DNA from 4 places in the Lysinibacillus sp. NPDC094403 genome. Region 1 is predicted to be linked to each of the others. Evidence: riboswitches for the same ligand, from Rfam matches in the RefSeq annotation. Region 1 holds a riboswitch; each other region holds the start of a gene.
The links. Region 1 has a riboswitch for thiamine pyrophosphate ahead of ACQKMV_RS05860 (ABC transporter substrate-binding protein). Riboswitches for the same ligand answer to the same signal wherever they lie in the genome.
Positions count from the first base shown of each region.

Region 2: another riboswitch for thiamine pyrophosphate. It lies ahead of thiW (energy coupling factor transporter S component ThiW); the one in region 1 lies ahead of ACQKMV_RS05860 (ABC transporter substrate-binding protein).
Region 3: another riboswitch for thiamine pyrophosphate. It lies ahead of thiM (hydroxyethylthiazole kinase); the one in region 1 lies ahead of ACQKMV_RS05860 (ABC transporter substrate-binding protein).
Region 4: another riboswitch for thiamine pyrophosphate. It lies ahead of thiC (phosphomethylpyrimidine synthase ThiC); the one in region 1 lies ahead of ACQKMV_RS05860 (ABC transporter substrate-binding protein).

Region 1 covers NZ_JBNNTL010000002.1:325,988-329,163, reverse strand. Annotated here, with positions in the region: gene ACQKMV_RS05870 (ABC transporter permease) at 1-96, opposite strand, end outside; gene ACQKMV_RS05865 (thiamine-binding protein) at 96-386, opposite strand; gene ACQKMV_RS05860 (ABC transporter substrate-binding protein) at 388-1,392, opposite strand; TPP riboswitch at 1,560-1,670, opposite strand; gene ACQKMV_RS05855 (TetR/AcrR family transcriptional regulator) at 1,946-2,554, shown strand; gene ACQKMV_RS05850 (MFS transporter) at 2,618-3,176, shown strand, end outside.
Region 2 covers NZ_JBNNTL010000001.1:424,926-428,101, forward strand. Annotated here, with positions in the region: gene ACQKMV_RS01845 (hypothetical protein) at 1-198, shown strand, start outside; gene ACQKMV_RS01850 (EVE domain-containing protein) at 215-661, shown strand; gene thiW (energy coupling factor transporter S component ThiW) at 743-1,243, opposite strand; TPP riboswitch at 1,414-1,521, opposite strand; gene ACQKMV_RS01860 (MFS transporter) at 1,590-2,786, opposite strand.
Region 3 covers NZ_JBNNTL010000033.1:12,320-15,495, forward strand. Annotated here, with positions in the region: gene thiD (bifunctional hydroxymethylpyrimidine kinase/phosphomethylpyrimidine kinase) at 1-577, opposite strand, end outside; gene thiM (hydroxyethylthiazole kinase) at 577-1,332, opposite strand; TPP riboswitch at 1,421-1,519, opposite strand; gene mbcS (acyl-CoA synthetase MbcS) at 1,795-3,176, shown strand, end outside.
Region 4 covers NZ_JBNNTL010000010.1:13,657-16,832, reverse strand. Annotated here, with positions in the region: gene ACQKMV_RS15230 (AEC family transporter) at 1-559, shown strand, start outside; TPP riboswitch at 853-967, shown strand; gene thiC (phosphomethylpyrimidine synthase ThiC) at 1,107-2,885, shown strand; gene ACQKMV_RS15220 (catalase) at 3,018-3,176, opposite strand, start outside.

The DNA.
Region 1 (3,176 bases):
ACGCGGAATATCAGCAAATCGGACAATTAGTTCCCATATGAATAAGAGGAAGACGATAAAAATTATCGTCCTCCCTTGTTTGAAAGCCTGTTTCATCACTGGTATTTCTCCGTTAATGTATCCATTGTAATACCTGATGGCTGATATAAAATTTTCACTTGCGTAATGACATTGATAGCACCAATCTCAATCATCTTGTCATTCATTTTTTCGATGATTTGTAGCAAAGTCGATAGCTCACCCTCCATTGTCGTTTCTAATGGATGAACTTCGTATTTAACCCCTGAAGCGTCGATAACCGCAATCGCTGCATCAACAAATGGGATCACATCTTCATATTTTTCAGTTTTCGGGATAATTTGTACACTAATTAATGAGTTTGCCATACTACTTCGTCTCCTTTTTCGGTAAAAAGTCGTTTGTAAATGCTTGTTTTGCGTTAAATTCGCCTTCTAATACTTTGTTGTCTGTCATCCATTTCGCGTAGTTTTCCCAGACAGTTAACTTTTGCTCGCCCCATTGTGCAGCGTCATCTTGATACTTATCCGCTAGCCATTCCTGACTTTTATGCACAAGGTTTTTATCTAAATCAGGTACCGCTTCTAGTAAAATATCAGCTGCCTCATTTGGATGTTTTATCGCATATTCATAGCCCTTTGCTGCAGCAGCGACAAATGCTTTTACTGTCTCAGGGTCATCCTTAATCATTTTTTCATTTGTAGCTAGTACAGGTGTGTAATAATCTAACTGATCACTATAATCTGTTAAATATAGCATGTTCAGCTTTTCGCCACGAAGTTCTGCTTCGATACCTGTCCATGCATAATAAATCCACGCAAAATCAATATCTTTTTTCATCATTGTGAAGAAATCTAAATCGCCTGCATTGACAATATCTAACTTATTAATATCCGCATTTTGTGTTTGCATAAGTGATTGTAGGACAGCTTTTTCAAGTGGTGCACCCCAACCACCGTATGTTTTACCTTCAAAATCCTTTGGAGACTTAATGCCTTTTGATGCAATAGATGCGAAGCCAGAAGTATTATGCTGAATAATCGCTGCAATCGATACTAAAGGTACATCTTGCACACGTGCCTGTGTAATCCCTTCCTGATAACTTACGCCAAACTGTGCCTTCCCAGAAGCTACAAGCTGGTCAGCACCCGTTTCACCAGGTAATAAAATATCAACATCTAAGCCTTGTTCCTTAAAGTAGCCAAGCTTTTTCGCTACATATAAACCTGTATGATTTGTGTTCGGTGTCCAATCGAGAACCACCGATACCTTTTTTAATGCATTCGCATCGTTTTTATCCTTTGTCTCCTCTTTTTTGCTACAGCCGACTAATGTTATAAGTGCAGCCATCAGAATAAATAACCATTTTTTCATGTTGAATCCTCCCAGTAAGTAATGTGAAAGTGTTCATGAACGAATGTTATAACCAGAAGAAAGCGTATTCCAATTTGTATGTATCCTAGGTTTACACATACTACAAAAACATAAAAAAACGCCTAGGATTCCTCCCAGACGTTTTGTAAACAGTATCAAAAACTTTCTTTTTTTGAATAGATGTTCCCTACGCTGGTACGAGCCAAATCAGGTTCAAAGGGTCAGCGTCTATCGGACACAATCTCAGCTGGCAACTACCAGCCCCCCTACATTCTTTCCATATGAACTTTTCGTGATTATTATACCCATATCAATCCGGAATTGACAAGGGGCTGTTTATCGTTAGCGCTGAATTATTATTTCACAGCCTCATTTGTAAAACGTTCCTTAAAGAAAGCAAGGTAAAAAATCACCACTGTAACTGAGGCCTCATGCTTTTAAAGTAATTAATAACTAAAAATACAAAAAATTCTTTCGTTATATTGACAATGGTAACAAATTACAATAAAATTTGATTGATTAATCAATCATTTATTATGAAAGGAATGTTTAAATGAAAACTATACTTACTAATGATGAAAAAAAGAAGAGAAAAAGATCTACTATCCTAAACGCCGCCATTAAATTATATAGTGTGAATGGATTTGCCGAGACAAAAGTTGCTGACATAGCAAAAGAAGCTGGTGTTAGCTTTGGTACCGTATTTACATATTTTGATTCAAAAGAAGCACTTTATGAAGTAGCTATTTTGGAGCCACTGGAAGAAATCAAACCTTATTTTATGGAGATAGAAGAACATTTTAAAGGTGAGCCTCTTGAAGTTGTGAAGGAAATGATAGATTGCCATATACAACTTTTTTCAACGAGAAGTGAATACTTACGTCTTATTCAGCAGATTCTTGCAAGACCTGATCGTTTCCCAAAGCTTTTTAAGGAACTAGATGATTTCGTAAAAGTATTCATAGACAGTATTTATTCGGTTATTAAAGAAGGTCAAAGGCTTGGGTACTTTTATGAAGAATCACCTTCATTAATTGCTGAGTCATACTTATCCATCTTAAACGGAATGCGTTTAACATTTATTGATGAATATACAAACGTCATGCAGAAGAATATATCGAGACAAGCTCTGAGATTATTTGGACCAATCTCAAATAAATAAGCCACCTCCCCCTTTGCCCGACCAACAGCAGTAGACAATATATTATTAAATTGGAGTGATTATATGAAATTGAGAGATATCCATCCTAACATCAAACTTCGCCTAGCCATGCAATTTCTAGGCGGCCTTATTTCTATGGCTGTTATCCCTTTTCTGGCAATTTATTTTACTCAAAATATCGGAGCTACTAAAACGGCTATTATTCTTATAGTAATAGTGATTAGTGGTGTCATTGGAGGGTTTATCGGAGGGCATGTTTCAGATAAAATTGGGCGAAAAAAAATAATGTTTTATGCTGAAATTGGGATTTTGCTTTCTTATCTGTTTATAGCACTTTGTAATTCACCTTGGTTTAACCTTCCTTATATTTCTGCAGCATTCTTCATCATCAATATGTTTTGTGGAGGAATGTTTCAGCCTGCCGCACAAGCTATGATGATTGATGTTACTAATTCCGAATCGAGAAAGCTCGTATTTACAATTAGCTACTGGTTGGGGAATTTATCAACTGCAATTGGAGGAATTATTGGAGCATTTCTTTTTAAAAATTACTTATTTGAGCTATTTATTGGGATATCACTCATCTCTTTGTTATCTGTATTCATGACCTTATTCTTCATCA
Region 2 (3,176 bases), on a different contig from region 1:
AAAGAAATACAGAACTTTTACATGTCACCTATGCCGAAAGGATTTAAGTTAACTATCCAAACTATTGAAGGCGATGATATAGAATGTGTTGCTATCATTACGACTACTTGGGATGGTTTGCCAAACCCAGTGATTTTGGAAGAAAAATTGATTCTTGAAAATGGAAAAATAAAATCGTTTACGATGATCCCTAAATAAAAGGAGAGCTCTTCCTATGACTGAAAGAGACACAAAATATTGGATTGGCGTGGTATCTCTTACTCATGTGCAAAAAGGGGTTGAGGGTGGATTCGGCCAACTATGCCATGGCAAAGAAAGACCTTTGAAACGAATGAAAAAAGGAGACTGGATTATATATTATTCTCCTAAAAAAAGTCTTGATGATAATGAGCCTGTAAGAGCATTTACCGCAATTGGAAGAATAAAAGACGAGCGAATATACGAGTTCCAAATGGCAGAAAATTTTATTCCTTTTAGAAGAGATATAGACTTCTATAAAGAGGCAAAGGCAGTACCAATAAAAAGGATCTTAGATTATTTAGAATTTGTAGAAGATAAATCGAAGTATGGTTATAAATTCAGGTTTGGTCATTTTGAAATAAGCAAAAAAGACTTTTTATTAATTGCGCATGAAATGGGATTACCATTGAAGTATGGGTGAATTTGTTTGGAACAAAAAACGTTACTTTCTTTATTAATTGCCATTAAAGGAAGTAACGTTTTTCAATTGCTGTAAATCAAGCTATTTAGGCGTAGTGTTAAGGTTAGTTACAAATACTGTTTTACGCAAATTGCTGGCAACGACAAAGCCTAAGATAGCACCAATAGTACTTGAGGTTAAAAAGGCTGGCATGAAAAATAAAGCAGCAACGGATGTCCCCATTAATAAATGTGCGTAAGGTACTGCAATAAGTGAGGCAATAATACCAGTCCCAAACATTTCACCGACACCTGCTAGCCATTGCTTGCCGCTGTATTTATAGGCGAGAGATGCACATATAGCACCAATTACACTACCGGGTATAGCTAGTAATGAGCCTGTGCCTGTTAAAATACGAATGATTGCTGTGACAAAGGCGACCATAACAGTAGGCAATGGTCCAAGAATGATAGCGCCAATAACATTAATGGCATGTTGTACAGGGTAGGCACGCGCAATTCCCGTTGGTATTGAAACGAAGGTAGAACCTGCTACGGCAATTGCTACTAATAAGGCCATGATTGTTAATTTTCGAATTGACATAATTTCCACTCCTTTGAAATGTGAATTTTATAGGTTATCGCCGGTAGCTAGGGAGTTCCGCCGCAAAAAGCGAGAGAACCGCCGCTAAACATGTGAGTTCCGCCGCTAGAGCGTGAAAAAGCCGCTTCCTAAAAACAATAGGAAGCGGCCCTGCATTTTTACATATTAAAAAGCAAGTGTCGCCACTTCCCTCCGCTAGTGTGAACTAGATCAGGTTCAAAGGGTCCGTATATCACCATATACGTCTCAGCCTTTTAAAGACTCCCCTAGTGGTAAGTAAATTTATTTATTAATTTTTCTCCTAATAATGTAGCATAATACCAAAAATAGTCAATAACTTTTCTGGCTATTCTGTATCAGGATGCATAAGGTGTGGTGCTTTTTTCCTTGTCCAAATAAGGGCAAGGAAGAAGCAAGCCATTAAAACAATAGACCCGAATATATAAGGACTGTTCATGTTCCAATCGAATAATATACCTGCTAAAGCTGGACCAATCATATTACCAAGACTCATATACGCATTATTCAGACCAGCTGCAAAGCCTTGTTCATTTTCAGCAAGCTTTGAAATCAGTGTGTTGACAGCTGGGCGAATCAATGTCGTTGCTGTAGAGAAGATTGTCGCAACAATTAAAATAAGTGCAAAACCAGATGCGAATAATATTAAGAAAATCGAAACGGCTGCAATAAATAAATTGACTAACACTACTTTCATTTCGCCGAAGCGATTAAACAGCGGTGTAATAACAAACATCTGTACAACAACACCAAAAGCGCCACCCACAACTAATATAATGGCGATATCAGTAGGTGTGTAATTAAACTTGTCTGTCACAAATAATGATAATGTTGTTTGGAAGTTAGCAATTCCGAATGAGAATACAAGCATGATAATTAGCATGACAAAATAAGGCATTCGGACTGAACGGGCCATCTGCTTAGCAAGATTATCCCGCTTTTGCGCTTTTTTCGTTGTGTTTGGTTTTGTAGCAGGCAGTAAAAAGAACGATAAAATAGCTGCTAAGATAGCTGCACATCCAGCAGTATAAAATGGAAAATGCAAACTAACTTTTGAGAGGAATCCACCGATACCTGGTCCAATCATAAACCCAAAGGACATTGCTGCCCCTAGCATACCCATACCTTTTCCTCGTTCCTCATACGTTGTGACATCTGCCACAAAAGCCATGATAGGAGGTGCCACAAATGCAGAGCCGAGGCCACCTAAAAAGCGTGCCAAGAAGAGCATCCACACATCTGTAGAAAGCCCGAAACCAATTTGTGCAAGTCCTGTTACGATAAGTCCGAAAATAATGAGATTTTTTCGACCATATTGATCCGAAAGATTCCCAGCAATTGGAGAAAATACGAATTGTGCTAAGGCGAACGTTGCAATCAACATGCCAAGTACTTGTCCTGCAGCACCAAATAGTTTTAAATACTCAGGCATGACAGGAATAATAATTCCGATACTCCCCATTGCGATAAACATATTAAACATTAAAATATACAAAGCCGCCTTATTAGACTTCTGCTGGGTCATCGAATACCCCCTTTTCTAATCAAATATAGTACAGTCTATCACAAAGAAAAATGGTTTGCTATTAGTTTGGATTACAAGAAATAGTGGACCAATGGTTTATTCTAAAACTAATAAATGATAAATATTTTGCAATAATAATTAAGTATTCAATTAGTAAATTCCACAAGTTTTTTGTGGAATTTACTTTTTTTCTTGTAGTGAATTAGGGGTTACATCATTTGTTCTTATGTTAATCTTTTTATATCAACTGTATTACGAAAATTGCGATGATTAGCAATTTATATATGGTTGATGTTCCTTTAATAATTCCTTTAATAATTCCTGTAATAACGGCTAATTACTGATCTAAATGAAGCGATCATAAGCCGAAAATCCGATTGAAGTTGATAT
Region 3 (3,176 bases), on a different contig from region 1:
ACCGACCATCTTTAAAAAATACATAATCAATAGCAAAACATTTATCCTCTAAATGACCGCCTTTAATAATGACACATTGAACACCCATTTGTAATAAGATCTGAGCTGCTGCTTTAATATCTACAAAAGAATTGATTTTCCTTCCTGAAAGGGTTTCTGCTTCAGGAATGTTTGGTGTTACAATTGTTGTTAAAGGTAGCAAATAACTACGTATTGCCTCAATGGCTTCTTGCTGTAATAAGCTTTCGCCACCTTTTGCAATCATGACAGGATCTACAATAAGCGGAATATTTAATTTGGCTAAAATATGTGCAATTGATTGTATTATTTCGGAGGAAAACAGCATTCCTGTTTTAACAGCACTAATTGAAAAATCCTCGATTAGCGCTTTAAATTGTTTCTCAATAAAGCTCACTTCAATTGGTAAGACATCCGATACGCCAAGTGTGTTCTGGGCTGTTAAAGCTGTAATAACAGACGTTCCAAATACCTTTAATTCCTGAAATGTTTTTAAATCAGCCTGTATGCCTGCACCGCCGCCACTATCTGAACCAGCAATTGTCGTTACAATATGCATCATTCTTCACCATCCTTGGAAAGGCGATGTAGTTCATTTAACACTGCAATTTGAAAATCTCCGATATATTGAGAAGAAGAAGTGGCTTGCTCTGCCACTTTTTTATAAAGCGATAATGTTTCTACCAATTGGTCAAATGGTTTATCTCCTGCAGCGAAGGAGGCACAACAAATTGCACTCAATAAGCAACCTGTTCCAGTAACTTCTGTCATTTGAGAATTTCCACCTGTAACCCATTGCTGATGTTTACCATCAGTAATAAAATCCTTTTCACCAGTCACAATAACAATACATTTGTAGAGTTGAGCTATTTGCTGTGCCTCAACTTCTAAAGATATTGAACCACTACCGCTATCAACACCTTTTTGTTGCCAGTCTACATTGGCGATAGCCGCAAGCTCTCCAATATTACAACGAATTGCGGAAAATTTAATTTCCTTCAGTAATCGCTGTACCATTTGTTTCCGGTAAGTTGTTGCACCTGCTGCAACAGGATCTAAAATAACGGGAATGCCAAGAGCATTTGCTTTTTTTCCTGCAAGTAACATTGATTCTTTCATTCGCTCGTTAAGGGTACCGATATTTATCAATAAACCCGAGGCAATTGCGACCATTTCTTCAACCTCATGACTGTCATCAGCCATGACTGGAGAAGCGCCTATTGCTAATAAGCCATTTGCTTGAAAATTAGCCACAACATAATTAGTAATACAATGAATAAGTGGATTTTGTTTGCGGATAGTATGAAATACCAATTTAAGTCCTCCTTGTTGGATGGACGTAAGCGTGCAAAAAAGGCTCTTTTTCGTGTGGAAAAAACACGCAAAAGAGCCTTTCATCAGTAAATAGATGTGAATTGCTCCCTACGTCAGTATTAACTAACAGGTTCAAAGGGTCAGGTTTTACCTTCTCAACTCTAAATGAGTCCCCCTGCAATCATGCTTTTAGTTGACCAAAATGTACCATATTATTCATTCATGTTCAATAGGAAGTTTTTATAGGGAAGCGACAGCAACAAACGATTTCTGTGCGAAAGCGAAGAGATAACGAAGCGACAGCAACAATTACGCCAAGTTGAAATTGATAGAACTCAAACGTGACTGATGCCATATAGCAGAGCATGATAGTTGTCACTACTTTACTGAATTAGAGTGTATTCCATTGAAAAAGATAAAAATTGAGTTTTATAATAAGCGTAACAAAAGGGGGCATTTGCCATGAGAAGAGAAGATTTAATTGCACCAGAATGGTATAACATTTCAGAGGAAATTGAAAAATATGCTCAGGATTCTACAAAAAATGCATTATTAATTTATAACGAAGACGAGGAAATTCAGTATATAACATATACAGCTTTGCTTGAAAAGGCGAATCAGGCAGCACATGTATTTACATCTCAAGGTTTAAAAAAAGGTGATGTTATTTTAGTCATGGTGCCAAGATCGGTTGAAGCGTATATCGTGTACATTGCAGCCTTAAAGGCAGGTTTAACCATTATACCTAGCTCAGAAATGCTGAGAACTAAGGATATTGAATATCGAATCAATCATGCTGATGCAAAAGGCGTTGTTGCATTTGAGCCTTATATTGAACAATTTGATAATGTTGAAAATTTACAAGAAATACAGCAATTTGTCATTGGTCATGCACATGAACCTTGGCAGCCATTGCTTGAAAAAATGCAAAACCAACCAACAACCTACATAAGCATTACACCGACTAAGAGTACAGATATTGCATTTTTAGCATATACGAGTGGTACAACAGGCAATCCGAAGGCAGCGGTACATACACATAGCTGGGGTTACGCACACTTACGAACTACTGCACCAAATTGGTTAGGTGTTCAAGAAGGTGACATTGTTTGGGCTACAGCAGCGCCTGGCTGGCAAAAATGGATTTGGAGTCCGTTTCTCGCTACTTTAGGAAGTGGTGCTACAGCATTTGTTTACAAAGGACACTTTGATGCAGCAACATACCTTTCACTGCTTGAAAAATTCAATATTAATATTCTGTGTTGCACACCAACCGAATACCGTCTTATGGCAGGGCTTGAAAATTTACATGAATTCAATTTAAGTACAATACGTCAGGCTGTGTCAGCGGGCGAACCTTTAAATAGTGAAGTGATCAAAGTATTTTCCGAGGTCTTTAATTTACAAGTACGAGATGGCTATGGACAAACAGAGAATACATTACTTGTTGGTACAATGGTAGGGATGGAGGCGAGAATGGGCTCAATGGGTAAACCTACTCCGGGTAATACTGTTGAAATTATCGATGATTTTGGAAATCCTGTTGCAATTGGAGAAGTTGGAGATATTGCTGTACACTGTGAAACACCCGCGTTATTTAAAAAATATTTAAACGATCCCGAACGTACAAATTTACAATTTAGAGGCGATTGGTATATTACTGGAGATCGTGCATATAAAGATGGAGATGGATATTTTTGGTTCGAAGGACGTGGAGATGATGTCATTATATCGTCTGGATATACGATAGGCCCATTTGAGGTAGAAGATGCTTTACTGAAGCATCCAGCAGTGAAAGAAACTGCCGTTGTCGCAAGTCCGGATGGGATTCGTGGTAATCTCGT
Region 4 (3,176 bases), on a different contig from region 1:
TGGAGTAGCGATTCAGGTCATTCTCGTGATATTTCAAAATATGACGACCTATACATACGGCTTATACAATTTAATTTCTTCAACAAAATCGGGCATGTCTATTGTGAAAGACTTCCTCAAAATGCCTATTATTCATGCGCTTATTATTGGTGTTGCAATGAATTATTTTAATATCACTATTCCACAGTTCATAAGAATTCCGGTAGATCATGTGGCAGATGGCTTTATCGCGGTGGCATTAATAACTTTAGGGGCACAACTATCACAGCTTGAAATCAAATCTATGTTCAATAAGATTGTATTCATTAGCTGTTTTACACGACTAGTCATAGGGCCAGCCATAGCATTACTTATCATTTTTACACTTGGCTTAGATGGTGTCGTGGCACAATCGCTTTTTATAGCTAGTTCGTTCCCAACATCCAGAAATAGTTCTAGTCTGGCATTAGAATATGACGTAGAATCGGCAACTGCTGCACAAACCGTGTTATTTTCAACGATTGTGAGCTGTATTACAGTGACGATTGTGATTTATGTAGCGGAGCTGTTGTTTACCTAACAAGTATAAGTTTATTAACAAAACGAGGGAATGAGTCACCCGTAGTTGATAAAAACTGAGATTGTTCTGATAAAACAAGATAATATTCCGATAAAATCTGAAATTGTTCCGATAAAATGAGATTTTGTTCCGATAATTCTTCAAAGACATATTTTCTCGAGGGCATCCGATGAGTCGCATCGCTTGCGCGCTCATGGTCTCATCTGGACGCTAACTCTTGATGATAAACCAAAAATAATCAAATGAAGCTTCCATCTCTTAGCAATATCTGCTACACTATCATCAAACTTAATAGTATTAACTAGGGGAGTCTGATGAGTCAGGCTGAGAGGGAAACGCTTAGAGGTTTCTTGACCCTTTGGACCTGATCTGGCTCATACCAGCGTGGGAAAGTTAACCATTATTGCACTCTATGTTATTTGCGATAACTATACCTTTACATTCTTAGCCGGATCCAAAATTTTTTTTGGATTCGGCTTTTGTTTTTGTTGGGGTGAGCTAGATTCGGTCCTTGTATAAAAATACGTAAAAGGGAGCGAATTAGTTTATGACAACAGTTACCGAAAAGAATATTACGATTATGTCAAATTTTGATGGAAGTAAAAAAGTTTATGTAGAAGGATCTCGACCAGATATTTTAGTGCCAATGCGCGAAATTGCTTTAAGTCCGACGACAGGAAGCTTTGGTGAAGAGGAAAATGCGCCAGTACGTGTTTATGACACGAGTGGCCCTTACACTGATCCTACGTATAAGGTGGATATTACGAAGGGATTGCCAGCTTTACGTAGGTCATGGATCAAAGAACGAGATGACGTTGAGGAATACGAAGGCCGTACTATCAAGCCAGAAGATAATGGATTCCGTAATGCTGAAGATCCACGAATTCAAGAAAATGTTTTCCCAGATTTATCTAGAAAGCCTTTGCGTGCGAAGAAAGGTAGAAATGTAACACAGCTTCACTATGCACGAAAGGGAATTATTACTCCAGAAATGGAATTTGTAGCAATTCGCGAAAATATGGATCCTGAATTTGTGCGCTCAGAGATCGCGGCAGGTCGTGCTATTTTGCCATCTAATATTAATCATCCTGAGGCTGAGCCAATGATTATTGGACGTAACTTCCACGTAAAAATTAACGCTAATATTGGAAATTCAGCGGTGTCATCCTCTATTGCAGAAGAGGTAGAGAAAATGACGTGGGCTACACGCTGGGGCGCTGATAACATTATGGATTTATCGACTGGTAAGCATATTCATACGACACGTGAATGGATTATCCGTAATGCCGCAGTGCCAGTAGGAACGGTGCCGATTTACCAAGCGCTAGAAAAAGTAAATGGTGTGGCAGAGGATTTAACGTGGGAAGTGTATCGTGATACGTTGATTGAGCAGGCCGAGCAAGGTGTTGATTACTTCACGATTCATGCAGGGGTACTGCTACGCTATGTGCCATTAACAGCTAATCGTGTAACAGGCATAGTGTCTCGTGGAGGCTCGATTATGGCACAGTGGTGTTTATTCCACCACCAAGAGAGCTTCTTATATACACATTTTGAAGAAATCTGTGAAATTATGAAAGCCTATGATGTTGCCTTCTCCTTAGGTGACGGTTTGCGTCCTGGTTCTATTGCAGATGCTAATGATGAAGCTCAATTTGCGGAGCTAGAAACGCTAGGGGAATTAACGCAAATTGCCTGGAAGCATGATGTACAGGTGATGGTTGAAGGACCAGGGCATGTACCAATGCATCTTATAAAAGAAAATATGGACAAGCAGTTAGAGCTGTGTAAGGAAGCTCCTTTCTATACCTTAGGGCCGCTGACAACAGATATTGCTCCTGGCTATGACCATATTACATCAGCCATTGGTGCTGCGATGATAGGGTGGTTTGGTACGGCAATGCTTTGCTATGTGACGCCTAAAGAGCATCTTGGCTTACCAAATCGTGAGGATGTTCGTGTAGGGGTTATTACGTATAAAATTGCTGCACACGCGGCTGATTTAGCGAAAGGGCATCCGGGAGCGCAGCAGCGAGATGATGCGCTATCTAAGGCACGCTTTGAATTCCGCTGGCGCGATCAATTCAACCTATCGCTGGATCCAGAGCGTGCAGTTGAATATCATGATGAAACATTGCCTGCAGAGGGAGCAAAAACTGCGCACTTCTGTTCAATGTGTGGACCTAAGTTTTGTAGTATGAGAATCTCACAGGATATTCGTACTTATGCAAAAGAAAAAGACTTAAATACGACTGAAGCAATCCACAAAGGTATGCAGGAGAAGGCGGAGGAATTTAAAAAGGCAGGCAGTCAAATTTATCAATAATTATCAGAGAGGGCTTGTGTCTATTAAATTAGGCACAAGCCTTTTTTGGGTCGTTAAGATAAAAAACTCCATGTGAAGTTGCTCTTCACATGGAGTAGAAAGTTGGATTTGGATATCAATAATCGTGGGAAATTAGACGTTAGTTGTTTGTTTTACGTATGGGTTTGAAAGGTCCATACCTTCTAATGAAAGACCCATAGCTTTTGCTACACCTTCACCATATGCTGGATCAGCTAAATAGCAATGAAGGATGTGACGACGTTTGATGAACTCTTCAACTGACGCCATATC